Regions from separate parts of the Streptomyces sp. NPDC086554 genome, predicted to be linked through region 1. Evidence: riboswitches for the same ligand, from Rfam matches in the RefSeq annotation. Region 1 holds a riboswitch; the other holds the start of a gene.
What was found. A riboswitch is a leader RNA that binds a small molecule or an ion and turns the genes downstream of it on or off. The one in region 1 is predicted to bind cobalamin.
Positions count from the first base shown of each region.

Region 2: linked by a shared signal. The riboswitch ahead of AB0O76_RS26530 (CbtB-domain containing protein) and the one ahead of metE (5-methyltetrahydropteroyltriglutamate--homocysteine S-methyltransferase) in region 1 are both predicted to bind cobalamin.

Region 1 is NZ_JBFBJK010000035.1:72,914-77,156, reverse strand. Features, by position in the region: gene metE (5-methyltetrahydropteroyltriglutamate--homocysteine S-methyltransferase) at 1-1,929, opposite strand, end outside; cobalamin riboswitch at 2,122-2,352, opposite strand; partial or broken gene AB0O76_RS38975 (oxidoreductase) at 2,490-2,582, opposite strand; gene AB0O76_RS38970 (hypothetical protein) at 2,680-2,865, opposite strand; gene AB0O76_RS38965 (hypothetical protein) at 2,958-3,266, shown strand; gene AB0O76_RS38960 (dihydrofolate reductase family protein) at 3,208-3,855, shown strand; gene AB0O76_RS38955 (amino acid ABC transporter permease) at 3,878-4,243, opposite strand, start outside.
Region 2 is NZ_JBFBJK010000017.1:34,813-39,055, reverse strand. Features, by position in the region: partial or broken gene AB0O76_RS26540 (MFS transporter) at 1-796, shown strand, start outside; gene AB0O76_RS26535 (CbtA family protein) at 1,379-2,188, opposite strand; gene AB0O76_RS26530 (CbtB-domain containing protein) at 2,203-2,433, opposite strand; cobalamin riboswitch at 2,473-2,615, opposite strand; gene AB0O76_RS26525 (histidine phosphatase family protein) at 2,765-3,346, shown strand; gene AB0O76_RS26520 (alpha/beta hydrolase) at 3,301-3,807, shown strand; gene AB0O76_RS26515 (NACHT domain-containing protein) at 3,714-4,243, opposite strand, start outside.

The DNA of each region.
Region 1 (4,243 bases):
GGACTCGGTGGCCCAGGCGAGATACCCGCCGTGGTCCGCGGCGCGCAGCGGCAGCGTCTCGCGCAGCGCGGGCTCGTCAACCTGGATCACCGAACTCCCGGCCTCCTCCAGATCGTTAACCTCGTCGCGCAGGGCGAGAGCGACCTGGCGTGCGGTGTCGGCGAGGGGCTGGTCGTCGCGGACGAAGGACCAGGCGAGCATGGTGACCGGACCGGTGAGCATGCCCTTGACCGGCTTCTGCGTGAGCGATTGGGCGTACGCGGTCCAGCGCACCGTCATCGGCTCGGGACGGGAGATGTCGCCGGCCAGGATCGGCGGACGGACGTAACGCGTCCCGTAGGACTGGACCCAACCATGCTGCGTGGCCAGATATCCGGTAAGCCGTTCTGCGAAGTATTGCACCATGTCGTTGCGTTCGGGCTCGCCGTGCACCAGGACGTCGATGCCGGTCTTCTCCTGGAAGGCGATGACCTCGCGGATCTCGGCCTCGATGCGCTCCTCGTACGCGGCCGTGCCGATGCGTCCGGCGCGCAAGTCGGCGCGGGCGGTGCGCAGTTCGCCGGTCTGCGGGAAGGAGCCGATGGACGTCGTCGGAAGCAGCGGCAGGCGCAGCCGTTCGCGCTGGGCGGCGGCCCGCTCGGCGTATGTCTGGGAACGGCGGGTGTCCGCGTCGGTGACGGCCGCGGCGCGGGCCCGCACCTCCGGATCGCGGGTGAGCGAGGAACTGGCGCGCGACGCCAAGTCAGCGCGATTGGCGGCGAGTTGAGCGGCAATAGCACCGGTGCCTTCACCCAGACCACGGGCGAGGGTGGCGATCTCACCGGTCTTCTGCCGGGCGAAGGCAAGCCAGCGGGCGATCTGCGGATCGAGGCCCTTCTCTGCGTCGGCGTCCAGCGGGACGTGCAGCAGGGAGCAGGAAGCGGCCACATCCACCCGGTCGGCGAGGCCGAGCAGCGTACCCAGCAGGGCCAGGGACTTCCCCAGGTCATTGATCCACACATTGCGGCCGTCGACGACACCGGCGACAAGACGCTTGCCGGGCAGGCCGCCGACGGCGGCGAGGTCGTCGAGATTGGCGACGGCGGGCCCGGTGAAGTCGATGGCGAGACCGTCGACGGGCGCCTTCGCCAGGACGGGCAGGGCGTCGCCGAGCCGGTCGAAATAGGAGGCGACGAGGAGTCGGGGCCGGTCGGTGAGCGCGCCGAGATCGCGGTAGGCGCGGGCGGTGGCGTTCAGTTCGGCAGGGGTGCGGTCCTGCACCAGGGCGGGCTCGTCCAGCTGGACCCACTCGGCGCCCGCGGCGCGCAGATCGGCGAGGACCTCGGCGTACACCGGAAGCAGCCGGTCGAGGAGCGTCAGCGGCTCGAAGTCCGGGGCAACGCCGGGTGCGGGCTTGGCGAGCAGCAGATAGGTGACGGGACCGACGAGGACGGGCCGCCCGGTGTGCCCGAGAGCGAGAGCCTCGCCCAGCTCGGCAACCTGCTTGCCGGAGTCCGCACTGAACACGGTGTCAGGCCCCAACTCCGGCACCAGATAGTGATAGTTGGTGTCGAACCACTTGGTCATCTCAAGGGGCGCCACGTCCTGCGTGCCCCGCGCCATGGCGAAGTAACCGTCCAGCTGGTCGGCTTCGACGGCGGCACGGTGACGGTCCGGGATGGCGCCCACCATGACGCTGGTGTCCAGGACATGGTCGTAGTACGAGAAGTCCCCGGTCGGCACCTCGTGAATGCCGGCGTCGACGAGCTGCCGCCAGTTGTCGCGACGCAACTCGGAAGCGGTCCGGCGCAGTTCGTCCGCGCCGACACGCCCCTTCCAGTACCCCTCGATGGCCTTCTTCAGTTCCCGGTCGGCGCCTTGCCGGGGATAGCCGTACACGGTGGCCTCGGCGGTGCGGGCCGCGGCTGTGGCGGTGGATGTGGCGGTCACGGAACTCTCCTTCGCGAGTACTCGTCCTGGTTCCCGGGACGGGACGAGGACGCGAAGGGACGGCAAGAAAGGCGAGCCCCGTGGGGTAGCCCCTGAGTGCGCCCGGGATGCCCCTGAGCGGGGATGCCCCTGGCCGGGGATGCTCGCTTCCGCCGCCGACCCGCCCTCGAGGTCACCGAGATGCCGTGCGCTCCTTCGCGCACGGGCAGTGGCAGGTCTTCGGACTCACGGGCCCGCCGAGCCCTCTCGAAGGAGGACGAGGCACCTACTGGCCGTCGCTTCCCGGATCCGCAGGCGAATCCAGTGCGTATGACGGCGGTCGTTCCCGCTCACCGCTGCGGGGCAGTCCCGGATTCCCACCGGGTTCCCTCTTACGACGCGCCTGCCTGGCGGACAGGGCGAACCAGCTGCGTGGGGAAGCCTATACGTACGAGAGGAGTCCTCTCATGACGGATGGCATGGGCGAGCGCCTCTCGTACGCGACGCAGGGCTGCCCCTGGCCAGCCGGTGAGGCCGCCGTCCACAAGGATCTGCGCCCCGGTGATGTACGTGGCGTCCGGCCGTCCTCCCAGTTCCCGGGCCATGGCCTTGGTCATGCCGACGAGGGCCGACTTGCTCAGCGAGTAGAGGGAGAAGCCGGGGACGGGGACCTGACTGGCGGAACTGCTGCTGCGGCCCTTGTCTCGCGCTCGAAGCGCCAGCTGTCGGCGAGCGCGCCGACGTCCACCGTGTCGTATCCCAGCTTGTTCATCAGTGCGGTGTCCTCGGCCCGCGCCCCGGCGTCGTCGCCGGCGATCGGCAGGCCCTGACCAACTTGGCGCCAGGCAGACCCTGTTGGGCGAACTGACCGATGGTCAGCGTCTCCTCGTCCAGCTCCTCGATCCGTCCGTCGCGGGAGGGGTAGTAGTTCGCGGCGTCCAGGACGCCTTTGCCCACCAGCGCGCACCCAGCTCGCCGACGAGACCGGCCAGGGTCTGCGGGCCGCGCGAGTTCGCGACGACCACGTCCATGCCCGCGGCCAGGGCTGGGTGGTACCCGAAGCCGGGCCCCGGGTCTTCCTCGCGCCAGGAGACATCGCGCTGGTGCGCGGCCGGGCTCCGTACGCCCTGGCCGACTCCCCGGACACCGCGCCGCAGATCCTGCGCCGTCCCCGGGGTCGATCCATGGCCAGAACGCTCCAGTACCTTTGCGTACGTCTACGGTGGCCGGGATGTCCCGGCTGCATGACCGAGCTGATGCGACGAAACTGGACCAGCAGAGGGAAGGAAGTCTCCAGCCATGTCACTCGCCCGCGTCCACAACTTCTCCATCTCGCTCGACGGCTTCGGCACCGGTGAGGGTCAGAGCCACGACGCGCCGTTCGGCCACGCCGGCGAAAGGCTGCACGAGTGGATGTTCACCACCCGGTTCTGGCACAGGATGACCGACCGGCCCGGCGGGACCGCCGGCCTCGACGACGCTTTCGCCCAGCAGTTCGCACCCGGGATCGGCGCCGAGATCATGGGCGCCGGGAAGTTCGGCCCGCCCGGCTGGCACAAGGACCCGGACTGGAAGGGGTGGTGGGGGCCCAACCCGCCGTTCCACACACCGACCTTCATCCTCACCCATCACCCCCGCCCGCCGATCGAGATGGAGGGCGGCACGACGTTCCACTTCCTCGACACTTCGCCCGCCACGGCGCTCGAGACGGCCCGCGAGGCAGCGGACGGCCAGGACGTACGCATCGGCGGCGGGCCCACCGTGATCCGCGACTTCCTTGCCGCCGGGCTCGTCGACCACATGCACATCGTGGTGGTCCCGATCCTGCTCGGCCGAGGCGTCCGCCTCTGGGACGGACTGACGGGCACCGAGCAGAACTACGAGGTCGAGGCCGCCTCCTCGCCCAGCGGAGTAACGCATGTGACGTTCACCCGCGTGGGGCTCTGAACCACCGGGAACGCTCCCCATGTCATTTGCTGGAGTTGCCGCCCCCGCCACCGAGATCGTCACGGCTCACGTGCTCGCCCGGTGTCGCCAGGGTCTCGACCGCGTCCACGCCGACCACCGCGCCGGTGGACTTCTTGCCGCGCCTCAGCCTGCCTTCCAGCCAGCCCGCGAAGGACGTGAGCGCGAAGTTCAGCAGGACGAAGATCACCGAGACCACGGTGAAGCTGGCGATGGTGTTCGCACCGTAGTTCGCGCTCATCGGGCGGACCGACGCAAGGAGTTCGGAGAAACCGAGCAGCGCGCCGCCCAGCGCGGTGTCCTTCACGATGACCACCAGCTGGCTGACGATCGCCGGGAGCATCGCGGTGACCGACTGCGGAAGGAGCAC
Region 2 (4,243 bases), on a different contig from region 1:
GGCACTGTCGCTCTCCCGGCTCGCCTACGACCTGGAGAGCCTGTTCAGCCCCGCGCTCGCCGGTCTGCTGCTGACCGTGATGACGTACAACTGGCTGTTCACCGGCACGATGGTCGGCTTCCTCGGCTCGGCGGCGCTTGTCGTCTCCGTCGCGCTGCCGAAGCCGACCGCCGCTCCACGCACGGGGCCGATCTACGCCAAGGCCATGGCGGGCAGCCGACTCTTCTTCCAAGTGCCGCAGCTGCGATCCCTGTTGGCTCTGAATCTCGCGGTCGCGGCCGCCGGCGCCATGGTGACCGTGAACTCCGTGGTGTACGTGCAGGGCATGTTCGGGCTCTCTGTCGGCTCGGTGTCCCTTGCCCTCGGGTTCTACGGCGGCGGTTCGATGGCCGTCGCGCTGATCCTGCCCCGCGCGCTCGACCGGGTCCGGGACCGGACCGTGATGCTGAGCGGGGCGCTGCTCCTCGTGGCCATGTTCGCGGGGCTCGGAGTCGTCACAGCCGGGCAGGGCGGGAGTTGGCGCTGGCCCGCGCTCCTTGTGACGTGGGCGGCGTTCGGGGCCGCGTGCTCGATGGTGCTCACACCTGCCGGGCGGCTGATCCGGCGTTCGGCTCCGAAGGAGGAGCGGACGGCGGCGTTCGCGGCACAGTTCTCGCTGTCGCACTCGTGCTGGCTGCTGACGTATCCGCTGGCGGGCTGGCTGGGCGGGGCGGCCGGGCTCGGGTGGGCCGTGGCCGCCCTTGGCGCCATCGCGCTGGGCGCGGCCGTGGGGGCACTGCGGCTGTGGCCCGCGCGGGCCGGGGAGTTGGCGGTCGGGCCGGGGGATGCTTCAGCCGTCGATCCTGCGATCCGGCCGAGGGGTGCTTCGGCCGTCGATCCGGCGGTCAGCCCGAAGGGTGGTGCTTCGGCCGTCGATCCGGCGGTCAGCCTGAAGGGCGCTTCAACCATCGACCCGACGGTCAGCCCGAAGGGCGCTTCAACCATCAACCCGGCGGCCAGCCCGAAGGGCGCTTCAACCATCAACCCGGCGGCCAGCCCGAAGGGCGCTTCAACCATCGACCCGGCGATCGAGCACGAGCATGCGGGCCTCGCCCCCGACCACCCGCACATCGTCGACGCCCTTGCCGTGGGCGCCGGTTGGCGGCACAGCCACCGCCCCATGGCGGACGCACTCCACGTCCGCCACTGACCTCTCGCCCTACGTCGCCGGGGGCGAGGCCGCTGCGATGGGCGAAGACGACGAGCCGGCCGGGACGCCCTGCACTTCACTCGCGAGGACGCCGCCTGAGGGGACCCACCGTGGCGCACCAAGCCCAAGCCCCGCCGACCCCAAAGGGGTTGGCGGGGCTTGGGCCGGTGCGTCGCGCCGTACGTAGGGTCAGGCGACGGCTGGTGTCGGCTGCTCGGCCTCGGTCTTGGCGTCGGCCGCCCGCGGGACGAGGAGCCGCTGTGCCAAGCCTCCGAAGAGGATGCCGAAGACCGCCCACAGCACGGCCTGGATCGCCAGTGAAGCGACTCTGAACTCCCACAACAGGGCTGCGGGGAATCCGGCCTTGACCGCGTCGTCGTTCGCGGGCAGGAACACGAACGCGACAGCCAGCACGGCGATGAACCCCGCCCCGGCGGCAAGCGTCGCGTTCCAGTTGCCCAGACGCGGTGCCAGTCGCCGCCCGATGATGACTGCGGCGATGCCGAGCAGCACACTGAGCAGGATCATCAGGAAGAACAGCATGGTTCGCTTCCCGATGGTGTCCGGGTTGCCGACCGCGGGCGGGGTGGCCGGGTACTTCAGGAACGGCACGAGGTAGACGGTGGTGAAGGCGGCGGCCGCCGTGAGCGCCGCAGTTGCCCGTGGGCTGAACCGGCCGATGCGGCCCAGGGCGAAGGAGAACGCCAGGGACGCGATGCCGCCCAGCGCGACCCCGTACACGAGGACACCGGTGGCCAGACCGACGGTCGACTGCTCCGTGCGGCTGACCGCTTCTTCCTCCTCGGCGGCCTCCTCGGACGCGGCGCCGCCGTGCCCCGCGTGGGGCGCGTCGCGGGCGGCCTGGGCCTCCTCCACCGCGATCGAGCCGTCGACGGGCGGCTCACCGATCGAGTAGGCCACGCCGAAGGCGAAGAGTCCGGCGATCAGGCCCGCGAGCATGCCACGGACCAGCAGATTTCTCACAGTTGAGGCGTGCACGTACTTGTCGCCTCTCAGTGGCACGGGAAGCCGAGCAGATGACGCCCGTCGTGGACCCACTCGTGCACGTCGGTGCCCGCGAACACGGAGGTGGCACCCTGCTCGGCACCGACGAAGTACAGCGCGATCAGCGCCAGGAGTCCGACGAACAGCGCCCAGGGCAGGACGGCCCGTACGGGCAGAGCAGTCGGTGTTGCAGGAACAGCAGGAGCGGAAGCGGCAGCAGAAACGGCGGCCTCGGCCATGGTGGAACCTCCTCGGGGAACACGCGTCCCATACGGTGGTGCAGGACGACGGTCCACGGGTCTGACTCACCACGGCGTCACCCTCGAAGGATCCCGCTGCGGCTCACAGTGGCGCGACCGTGCCGGACTTGCACCGGACTTCCGTCTCGCCGTCGTCACGTTCTGTACGTTCTGTTGAGATGTTCGCCGTGACCGTACCGCGCGCCGACCCTCCGGCCAAGGGCGTGAGTCCCGTATCACGCCCGTACGCCCCCGTCACGCCGACACGCCCCCCCACAGGTAGGGTGCCGCCGCGGGTCAACGGCCACGCGAAGGCCCTCCGGAGGAACCGATGACCGTACGTCTCACGCTGGTATCTCCCGCCACGAGTCAGGCTCTGAAGGAGGTCCGCTTCGACGACGACAGCCCTCTCGACCCGGCGGGAATCGCACGCGCCGAGGCGGCCGCCGGCTCACTCCCCCCAGCCGTTGCCACCTACACCTCACCGTCCCCACGCTGCCGCCGGACCGCCCAGGCACTCGGGCTTGCCCCCGCCGAACCTCTCGCCGCCCTCGCCGCCTGCGACATGGGCCGCTGGCAGGGACAGACGCTGGACTCCGTGGCGAGCGCCGAAGCGGAGGCCGTCGCTCTCTGGCTGGACGATCCAACTGCCGTACCCCACGGCGGCGAATCACTGCACGACGTACGCCTCCGCGTCGCAGCCTGGCTCGACACCTTGGGCAGCCCGGCCGGGCACGTCGTCGCCGTCGTCGAGCCGGACGTGATCCGCGCGGCCCTCGTCCACGCCCTCTCGGCACCCGATCAGGCATTCTGGCGACTGGACATCCGCCCGCTCACCGCCACCCGACTCAGCGGCCGCACCGGGCGATGGAACGTCCGCAGCGGAGACGCCCTGGCACCGGAGGCGTCGTAGGGACCTCGTCAGCCCTGCAGAGCGGGGATGACCTCCGCCCCGTACCCGTAGAGCGCTCACCGGTGTTCGGCCGCGTCAACGCTTGGACGATGCTTGACTGCGGTACCTGGCCGGTGCCGCCCAGGGGCGACGTCGGGCCGATCAGGGCGCCCGGCGCGGCACCCGTACTCCTCGTCTCCTACACAGACGACGCGGCGACCCCCCTGAGCAACGCCCAGGCGGTCCAAGCCCAGTTGGAGCGCGGATCGCTACTGATCCGCGAGGGCACCGGCCACGGCGCCTACGCTTCCAACTCGGCCTGCATCGACCGCTCCGTCGACGCCTACCTGGTCAACGGCGCCCTGCCGGGGTTCGTTTGCCTGGGCCGTCATGCCGTGGGCGCGGTGGCCCGGGGGTCTTCCTGCGACACCTCGGTGGCCGAGGCGAGCCGCTGCTGCATGCGCAGATGGCGGAACTCGTAGTGAGCGCCGGACTGCCGTAGCACTCCCCTGCGGTGCGCTTCGTCGAGGAACGTCATGATTCGCCAGGGCAGCCGCCGCGTCAGGGCCAGCCAGACACGGGCAACGGCCAGTTGCCCCCAAGCGGTGAGCGCGAGTGCGGCGGTGCCCATCGGCACCCACATCTGCGCCGCGACATGGTCGAGCCCGCCCCGCGACGCGAACGCCCAGGCCAGGAGGACACACACCCCGCCCGTCATGACCGCCACGACTCCGGACCGGGAAAGCGACGCCATGCGGTCCGTGCGCAGGATGACTTGCGGATTGGCCGCCCGGATGAGATCGGAGGGAGCACTGAGCGCACGATAGAGACCCGAAGCAGGGCCGCCGATCAGCGCGATCAGGACTCCGCCCATCGCACCGGGGAGCAGGAACCGGTCGAGCGGGTGCCGGGCGGCGC